Regions from separate parts of the Micromonospora sp. WMMD712 genome, predicted to be linked through region 2. Evidence: riboswitches for the same ligand, from Rfam matches in the RefSeq annotation. Region 2 holds a riboswitch; the other holds the start of a gene.

Region 1 (4,392 bases), 2.8 Mb from region 2:
TCGGCGTTGTCCCGCGCCGCCACCGCCCGCCACGCCGCCACCGGGGGAGTGTACGGGGAGGCCGGCCGGGTCAGCTTCCTCACATCCCGCGTCCAGCAGGCTGCCAGGCGGGGATGCTCCACTGGAGGGCACGCCGAGGAGAGGAGCCGGGCATGGGCTGGTTCAGCCGCCGCCGACCTGTCGCCGACGGGATCCCGACGAAGCTCGACCGCGAGGCGACGCCGGACGACCTGGCCGCCCTGGAGGAGTTCGTCCGCAGCCGCCGGGGCGTGGAGTTCTACCTGGAGCCGGAGACCACCGCGACCGACACCACCGTGATGGCGATAGCCCACGACGGGGAGTGGATCCGGCGGCGGACCGGGTCGCCGCGGGCCGCCGCGAAGATCGCCCAGCGGCACGCCGTGCCGTTGTACGAGGCCGCGCGGACAGGGTACCCGGAGCGGATGCGGGCCTGGAACCGGGCGCACCCGGAGCGCCGGGCGCGCTGACCCCGGGCGCCGCCGGCCCGCCGCACCGAGTCGCTCAGCGCACGTGCGCGGCGATGGCGCGGGCGCAGTCGAGCGACTCGGTGCGGCCGGTGTCGACCTCGACGTCGTAGCGGACCCCCTCGTGCACGGTCTCGGCCTGCGTCGCCGCCATCCCGATCACCCGGTCGCCCCGGGCGATCTCCCGCGCCGCCGCGACCGCCGGGGGACACCGCACGCCGGCCCACAGCACGTCGACGTCGGCCAGGTAGCCGCCGAGCCGCTCCTGGGAGGCGCCGCCGCCGAGGAAGACCTCGTCCAGGATGATCCGCGCCCCGGCGTCCGCCATCGCGGCGATGCCGACCAGCCAGGCGTGCTGCACGGCGAGGAAGTCCCCGCCGACGTCGACCTCGCCGTGTGGGCCGAAGCTCAGCCCGGCGGGGCTGCCCAGCAGGGCCGGCGGCAGCCGGGCGATCAGGTCGTCCACGCCGAGACTGATCCACGGGTGCGGCAGGATGCGCTGGAGGCACCGGACGATCGCGGACTTGCCCGAGCTGGAGCCGCCGTTGAGCACGATGACCTGCGTCGCCACTGATCGGATTCCCTTCGGGCAAGTCCCGTCCCGCGCCGGCGGGCGATGATCGGAATCAGCCTAGCCAGCCCGGGGGCGGGCGGCGGGGAAATGCGCGCGGAACGGGTCGCATCCATCGGCGTACGACATTTGCTTTCGCCGCATCCGATTCCCGATGCAATTGTCAGGCATCGATGTAGTTAGGGGGGTGGGGTGGCCGGGAGCCCGGCGTTGACCGGCGGCGGTCGGGTGTGGCAGCATTCGCGGCCTGACGGCAGTGAAGGAAGCCGGTGCGATTCCGGCGCGGTCCCGCCACTGTCACCGGGGAGCGATCCCCCCTCGTGAGTCACGGCCGTGTGTCTGCGGTTGGAAGGCCGGGGGAGAGCGTCGATCCGGAAGCCAGGATACTTCGGCCGTCGGAGCGACCCCAGGGCGTGGACACCCGAGGAGGACCCGATGACGCACGGCGTCTCGCACATCGACGTACACCGTCGCCGCCTGCTGGCGCGCGGCAGCCTGCCCGCGCCCCGTCGCCGCACCTGAGCCCGAGCCCCGCGTACCGCGCCATGCTGCGCCCCCGGCGCCCCGGCCCGCGCCGGTGAGCCGGCCGCAGGCCCGCCGTACCCGCTGAACCCGCGCCCATGCCTGCCCGCAGGCGGCCTGCCCGCCGCCCCGTGCATCACTCTCCGGAGCCCTCCGTGCGCACCCTGCTGCTGTCCACCGCCGACACCGACCTGCTCGCCGCCCGGGCCAGCGGCGCCGGCTACCGGCTGGCCAACCCCGCCCGGGTCGCCGCCGACGCCGTGCCGGCGCTGCTCGACGGCGTCGACCTCGCCGTCGTACGGCTGCTCGGGGGCCGGCAGGCGTGGCCGGACGGCCTCGCGGCCGTGCTCGGCTCCGGGGTGCCGACGGTCGTCCTCGGCGGCGAGGCGGTGCCCGACGCGGAGCTGATGGCCGCGTCCACCGTGGCCTCCGGGGTGGCCACCGGGGCCCTGGCGTACCTGGTCGAGGGCGGGCCGGGCAACCTCGCCGAGCTGGCCCGGTTCCTCTCCGACACGGTGCTGCTCACCGGCGAGGGCTTCGCCCCGCCCGCGCCCACCCCCGGGCACGGCGTCCATGGCGAGCGGCCCGTCAAGCCCGAGCGGCCGACGGTCGGGATCGTCTTCTACCGGGCGCACGCCCTCGCCGGGAACACCGCCTTCGTCGACGCCCTCGCCGACGCCGTCGACGCCGCCGGGGCGAACCCCCTGCCGATCTTCTGCGGCTCGCTGCGCGGGCTCGCCCCCGGCGACGGGCCGCTGGAGCTGTTCGCCCGCTGCGACGCCCTCGTCGTCACCGTGCTCGCCGCCGGCGGGACGGTGGCCGCCGACGCCTCCGCCGGAGGCGACGACGCCTGGGACGTCGGCGCGCTCGCCGCCCTCGACGTGCCGATCGTGCAGGCGCTCTGCCTCACCAGCACCCGCGACCAGTGGGCCGGCAGCGACGCCGGGCTGTCCCCGCTGGACGCCGCCATGCAGGTGGCCATCCCCGAGTTCGACGGCCGGATCGTCACCGTGCCGTTCTCGTTCAAGCGGATCGACGCCGACGGGCTGTCGGTCTACGAGCCCGACCCCGAGCGGGCCGCCCGGGTCGCCGGGATCGCCGCGCGCCAGGCCCGGCTGCGGCACGTGCCCCACGCCGAGAAGCGGCTGGCGATCGTGCTCAGCTCCTACCCGACGAAGCACTCCCGGGTCGGCAACGCCGTCGGCCTGGACACCCCCGCCTCGGCGGTGCGGCTGCTCGCCGCGCTCGCCGACGCCGGCTACCACCTCGGCGACGGGCCGGTGCCCGACGACGGGGACGCGCTCATCCACGCCCTGATCGCCGCCGGCGGCCACGACGTGGAGTGGCTCACCCCCGAGCAGCTCGCCGCCGCCGACGCCCGGGTGCCGGGGGCGGACTACCGGCGCTGGTTCGAGGCGGTCCCGGCCGCGCTGCGGGAGCGGATCCGCGAGCACTGGGGCGAGCCGCCCGGCGAGCTGTACGTCGACGACGGGCACGTGGTGCTCGCCGGCCTGCGGCTGGGCAACGTGCTGCTGGCGATCCAGCCGCCGCGCGGTTTCGGCGAGAACCCGATCGCCATCTACCACGACCCCGACCTGCCGCCCAGCCACCACTACCTCGCCGCGTACCGCTGGCTGGCCGCGCCCGTGGCGGACGGCGGGTTCGGCGCGGACGCCGTGGTGCACCTCGGCAAGCACGGCACCCTGGAGTGGCTGCCCGGCAAGGGCCTCGGCCTGGCCGCCGACTGCGCCCCCGACGCCGTCCTCGGTGACCTGCCGCTGGTGTACCCGTTCATCGTCAACGACCCCGGCGAGGGCACCCAGGCCAAGCGCCGCGCCCACGCCGTCGTCGTCGACCACCTCGTCCCGCCGATGGCCCGCGCCGAGACGTACGGCGACCTGGCGAAACTCGAACAGCTCCTCGACGAGTACGCCACCGTGCAGGCCCTCGACCCGGCGAAGGTACCGACGGTGCGGGCGCAGATCTGGGACCTGGTGCGCGCCGCCGAGCTGCACCACGACCTGCACACCGCCGACATGCCCGCCGCCGACGACTTCGACGACTTCGTGCTGCACCTCGACGGGTACCTGTGCGAGGTCAAGGACGTGCAGATCCGCGACGGCCTGCACGTCCTCGGCGGCGCGCCCACCGGCGAGGCGCGGGTCAACCTGGTCCTCGCCGTGCTGCGCGCCCCCCAGGTGTGGGGCGGGGCGCGCGCCCTGCCCGGCCTGCGCCAGGCGCTCGCCGCCGCGTACGGCCTCGACGAGGCCGCCCTGCTCGCCGAGCCGGGACGGCGCATCGCCGTGCCGACGGAGCTGACCGACGTGGCCGACGGCCCCGCCGGCACCGCCGCCGACGCCGTCGACCTGATCGAGGGCCTGGCCCGCCGCCTCGTCGTCGCCATGGAGACCCTCGGCTGGGACGCCGCCGAGACCGGCACCACCGCCGATGCCGACGCCAGCACCGCCGACGCCAGCGCCGACCGGGTCGACGCCGTCGTCGCGGAGGTCACCGGCCGGGCGATCCCCGACGCCGCCGACGTGCTGCGCTTCGCCGCCCGCGAGGTGGTGCCCCGGCTGGCGCGCACCACCGACGAGGTCGGCCGGGTGCTCGGCGCGCTCGACGGCCGGTTCGTGCCGCCCGGCCCGTCCGGCTCGCCCACCCGGGGCCTGGTCAACGTGCTGCCCACCGGCCGCAACTTCTACTCCGTCGATCCGAAGGCGATCCCCAGCCGCAACGCCTGGGACGTCGGCGTGGCCCTCGCGGACTCGCTGCTGGCCCGGCACCTCGCCGACACCGGCGCCTACCCCCGCT
Region 2 (4,392 bases):
GGCGGGCTGATCGGCGTGTGTGCCGGCACGTACGGGCTGCTCGACACCGGGGCCGGCTACCTCGGCCTGCCACTGCTCCTCGGTGGCCTGGCCACCGCCGTGGCCGGGATGCTGCTGGCCGGCCGCAGGGTCCGCCGCAGCCGCTACCGGCCGGATCGCTGGCACCCGGCCGAGCTGCTCGTCGCCGGCTGCGGCGTGGCCGCCGCCGCGCTGACCACGCTGGCCGGCGCGGTCGCCCCGGAGCTGCTCTACCCTCCGGTCAGCCCGCTCACCTGGCCCCAGCTGACGCCGTTGATGCTGCTCGCCGTCGCGGTCGCGGCGGCCCCCGCCTGGCTGGCGCCGCCACCGCCCGCGGCGCGGGTCGCCCGCCCACCGGCGGCGGTCCCGGCGCTCCCCGCCCCAGGCCCGCGGGTGGACACGGCACGCCCCGCCACCACGTCGTCGCCGGTGACGGAAGGCCCCTTATGATCATTTTTGACCGGGTCACCGTCCGCTACGTCGAGGGCGGGTCGCCGCCGCTGCGGGACGTGACGCTCCGGGTCGAGGAGGGCGAGCTCTGCCTGGTCGCCGGCCGGACCGGCGCCGGCAAGTCGACCCTGTTGCGGGCGATCAACGGACTGGTGCCGCACTTCACCGGCGGCACCCTGCACGGCACCGTCACCGTGGACGGCCGGGACACCCGCCGGCACCCGCCACGCGACCTCGCCGACGTCGTCGGCGTGGTCGGTCAGGACCCCATGGCCGGGTTCGTCACCGACACCGTCGAGGAGGAACTGGCGTACGGGATGGAGCAGTTGGCCCTGCCACCGACGGTCATGCGCAAGCGGGTGGAGGAGACCCTCGACCTGCTCGGCATCGCGGACCTGCGCGACCGGCCGCTGCGGACGCTTTCCGGCGGCCAGCAGCAGCGGGTCGCCATCGGCGCGGTGCTCACGGCCCATCCCCGGGTGCTGGTGCTCGACGAGCCCACCTCCGCGTTGGACCCCACCGCCGCGGAGGACGTGCTCGCCACCGTCACCCGGCTGGTACACGACCTCGGCGTGACCGTGGTGTTGGCCGAGCACCGGCTGGAGCGGGTGGTGCAGTACGCCGACCGGCTGCTCTACCTGCCCGGCGACGGGAGCGTGATCGACGGGACACCGGCAACGGTGCTGGCGCACATCGACATCGCGCCGCCGCTGATCGAGCTGGGTCGCCTCGCCGGCTGGACACCCCTGCCGCTGTCGGTGCGCGACGCTCGTCGGCAGGCGTCCGGCCTGCGGCGTCGGCTCGCTGACGTGGACCCGCCGCCGCCCGAGACGATGACGGAGAGGGCGGCGGCGCTGACCGCGCGGAAGATCGTCGTACGGTATCCGGGCACGGTCGCGGTGGCCGGCGTCGACGTCGACCTGCGTTCCGGCGAGGTCGTCGCGTTGATGGGCCGCAATGGGTCCGGCAAGTCGAGTCTGCTGTGGGCGGTGCAGGGTAGCGGCCCCCGCCACGGCGGCACCGTCGACGTGGCCGGACCGCAGGGGACCGTCGACCCGAAGAGGCTGCCGGCGGGCCGGGCCCGCCGGCACGTCGGCCTTGTCCCGCAGAACTCCGGCGATCTGCTCTACCTGGAGACCGTGGACGCCGAATGCGCCCAGGCCGACCGGGAGACCGCGGCGCCGACCGGCACCTGCCGGGCGCTGCTGGACCAGCTCACCCCCGGCCTGCCCGCCGACCGGCATCCCCGTGACCTGTCCGAGGGGCAGCGGCTGGCCCTCGCGCTCGCCGTCCAGCTCACCGCCGCTCCGCCGGTGGTGCTGCTCGACGAGCCGACCCGTGGCCTGGACTACCACGCCAAGCGGCAGTTCACCGAGGTCGTCCGCGCGTTGGCCGCCGCCGGCCGCGCCGTGGTGGTCGCCACCCACGATGTCGAACTCGTCGCGGCCCTCGCCGATCGGGTGATCGTCATGGCCGAGGGGGACATCGTCTCCGACGGCAGCACGGCGGAGGTCATGCTCGCGTCACCGGCGTTCGCCCCGCAGGTGGCCAAGGTCCTCGCCCCCGCGCCGTGGCTCACTGTGGAACAGGTCGCCACCGCGTTGACCCAGACCCAGGCACCGGCGTGACCGTGTTGCGGGTCGCCCCGCGTACCGCCGTGGTGCTGGCCCTGGCCTCGGCCGCCGCCCTGGCGACCTTCACCTGGCCGTTCTTCGTCCCCGCGCAGCCGGAATCCACCGCCCGCACCGGCGAGGCACCGGTGGTCTTCTTCCTGATGCTGCCGGTGCTCGTGGCGCTCGTGCTGGCCGAACTCACCTCCGGTGGCATGGACAGCAAAGCCCTGGCGATGCTCGGTGTGCTCGCCGCCGTCAACGCCGCGCTGCGCCCCCTGGGCGCGGGCACCGCCGGCATCGAGACCGTGTTCTTCCTCCTCGTCCTAGCCGGCCGGGTCTTCGGCCCCGGATTCGGTTTCCTGCTCGGTTCGACGTCCCTGTTCGCCTCCGCCCTGCTCACCGCCGGTGTCGGACCGTGGCTGCCGTTCCAGATGCTGTGCGCGTCCTGGATCGGCCTGGGCGCCGGCCTGCTTCCGGCGAGGCTGCGCGGACGGGCCGAGACCGCCGTCCTGGCGGCCTACGGCGCGCTCGCCGCCTACGGCTACGGCCTGCTGATGAACCTGTGGTTCTGGCCGTTCAGCGTCGGAGCGGACACCCAACTGTCCTACGTCGCGGGCGCGCCGGTGCTGGAGAACCTGCACCGCCTCGCCCTGTTCACCGCAGTCACCTCCACCTTCGGCTGGGACACCGGCCGCGCGATCACCACCGCGGTGGCGATCGTCCTGGCCGGCCCGGCGGTGCTCGCCGCGCTGCGCCGCGCCGCGCGCCGAGCCGCGTTCGACGCTCCGGTCACCTTCGTCGCAGCCGAACCGCAGCCGCCGGACCCGGTCGCCGACAGCGCCGAGGTCGCAGGCCCGGCCGGCACCGACGTGACCGATCCCGCCGCCGGGCCGGCCTCTGCGTCACCCGCCAGGCCACCCGGATCCATCGGCAAGGGCGATGGGGGAGGTAGGTCACATCCAGGTCCGAGCCGGCCGTCAGCTGACCAAGAACGCTAGGCTGGTTACCGGCGCTGGTTCGCCCAGGCGTTGTCACGCTCGGGCGTCGTAAGAGGGAACCCGGTGGGAATCCGGGACTGCCCCGCAGCGGTGAGTGGGAACGACCGCCGTCACCGGCACTGGGCCCGTAGGGCCCGGGAAGCGACGGCCAGTAGGAGACACCGGCGTACCCGGTCATGCCCGCGAGTCCGAAGACCTGCCCGCGCTGCGCACACAAGAGGTGTGTGCGCAGCCGTCGACCTCGCGGGCGGGTCGGGCGGGTGACGCGCTGCGGCGGGTCCTCGACGTGCGTGCCGGCTGGTCGACGGCATGCTTCCCGAGGACGGATGAACCATGCACGAGAGCGCCATTCTCGCCGGCCGGCCCCCGTCGGCGTCGCATCTGACCCTGTCACAGATCATGGACCAGCATCACACCAACCTGATGGGCACCGTCCACGGCGGCCGGATTCTCAACCTCATCGACTCCGTCGCCGGAGTGGTGGCCGCTCGGCATTCCGACGGGCCCGCAGTCACCGCCGCCATCGACGAGACCGCCTTCCTGCGCGCCGTGCGGGTCGGCGACGTCGTCCACGTCGACGCCCGGATCACCTGGGCCGGCCGCAGCTCGATGGAGGTCGCCGTCAAGGTCAGCGCGGATCGGTGGGATCGGGCGGTGCCGCCGGTCGACGTGGCCACCGCGCATCTGGTCATGGTCGCCGTCGACGACGACGGGCAACCACGGCCGGTGCCGCCGCTGCTGGCCGAGACCGACGGCGACCGGCGACGCTACCGTGAGGCGCAGATCCGCCGCGAGCACCGTCTCGCCTTGCGTCGGGCGCTACTCGACGGTGCCGAGGACGGCTGAGACCTGTCGCATTGTCGCCGCGACGCCCGCCGATCACCTCGCCACCACCGCTCAGGATCGTTGTTGCGTTGGTCGTCATCGGCGTGGATTGCGGTTGTGCGACTGCTCCTCTGAAGGAGTCTTCGTTCGTTCTGTAGCCTGGTGAGCGGTGTCTCGCGTGTCCGGAGGGCCCGTGTGGACAGTCAGCGCAGGTCCTTGCCGATGGTGGCATGAGTCAGCCGGGCGCTGGGGTCGGCGCCCAGGGTCAGCGGTGACGGGGGGATGCCGGCGCGCACGAGAAGACCGCCGATGGCGGCGATCATGGCGCCGTTGTCGGTGCAGAGTCGCGGCGCGGGGACGCGCAGGGTGATACCGACGGCAGCGCAGCGCTGTTCGGCGAGGGCGCGTACGCGACTGTTGGCGGCGACGCCGCCGACGAGCAGAAGCGTGTCGACGTGGTGGTCGCGGCACGCGGCGACGGCCTTGCG

The links. A riboswitch is a leader RNA that binds a small molecule or an ion and turns the genes downstream of it on or off. The one in region 2 is predicted to bind cobalamin.
Region 1: it holds a riboswitch for cobalamin, as region 2 does, so the genes downstream of both, cobN (cobaltochelatase subunit CobN) here and O7633_RS23505 (acyl-CoA thioesterase) in region 2, are expected to answer to the same signal.

The regions. Positions count from the first base shown of each region.
Region 1 covers NZ_CP120743.1:410,932-415,323, forward strand. Annotated here, with positions in the region: gene O7633_RS01670 (hypothetical protein) at 1-41, opposite strand, end outside; gene O7633_RS01675 (hypothetical protein) at 153-488, shown strand; gene cpt (chloramphenicol phosphotransferase CPT) at 523-1,056, opposite strand; cobalamin riboswitch at 1,316-1,445, shown strand; gene cobN (cobaltochelatase subunit CobN) at 1,734-4,392, shown strand, end outside.
Region 2 covers NZ_CP120743.1:5,395,892-5,400,283, forward strand. Annotated here, with positions in the region: gene O7633_RS23490 (CbiQ family ECF transporter T component) at 1-468, shown strand, start outside; gene O7633_RS23495 (ATP-binding cassette domain-containing protein) at 465-2,096, shown strand; gene O7633_RS23500 (ECF transporter S component) at 2,093-3,079, shown strand; cobalamin riboswitch at 3,078-3,298, shown strand; gene O7633_RS23505 (acyl-CoA thioesterase) at 3,413-3,925, shown strand; gene tsaD (tRNA (adenosine(37)-N6)-threonylcarbamoyltransferase complex transferase subunit TsaD) at 4,108-4,392, opposite strand, start outside.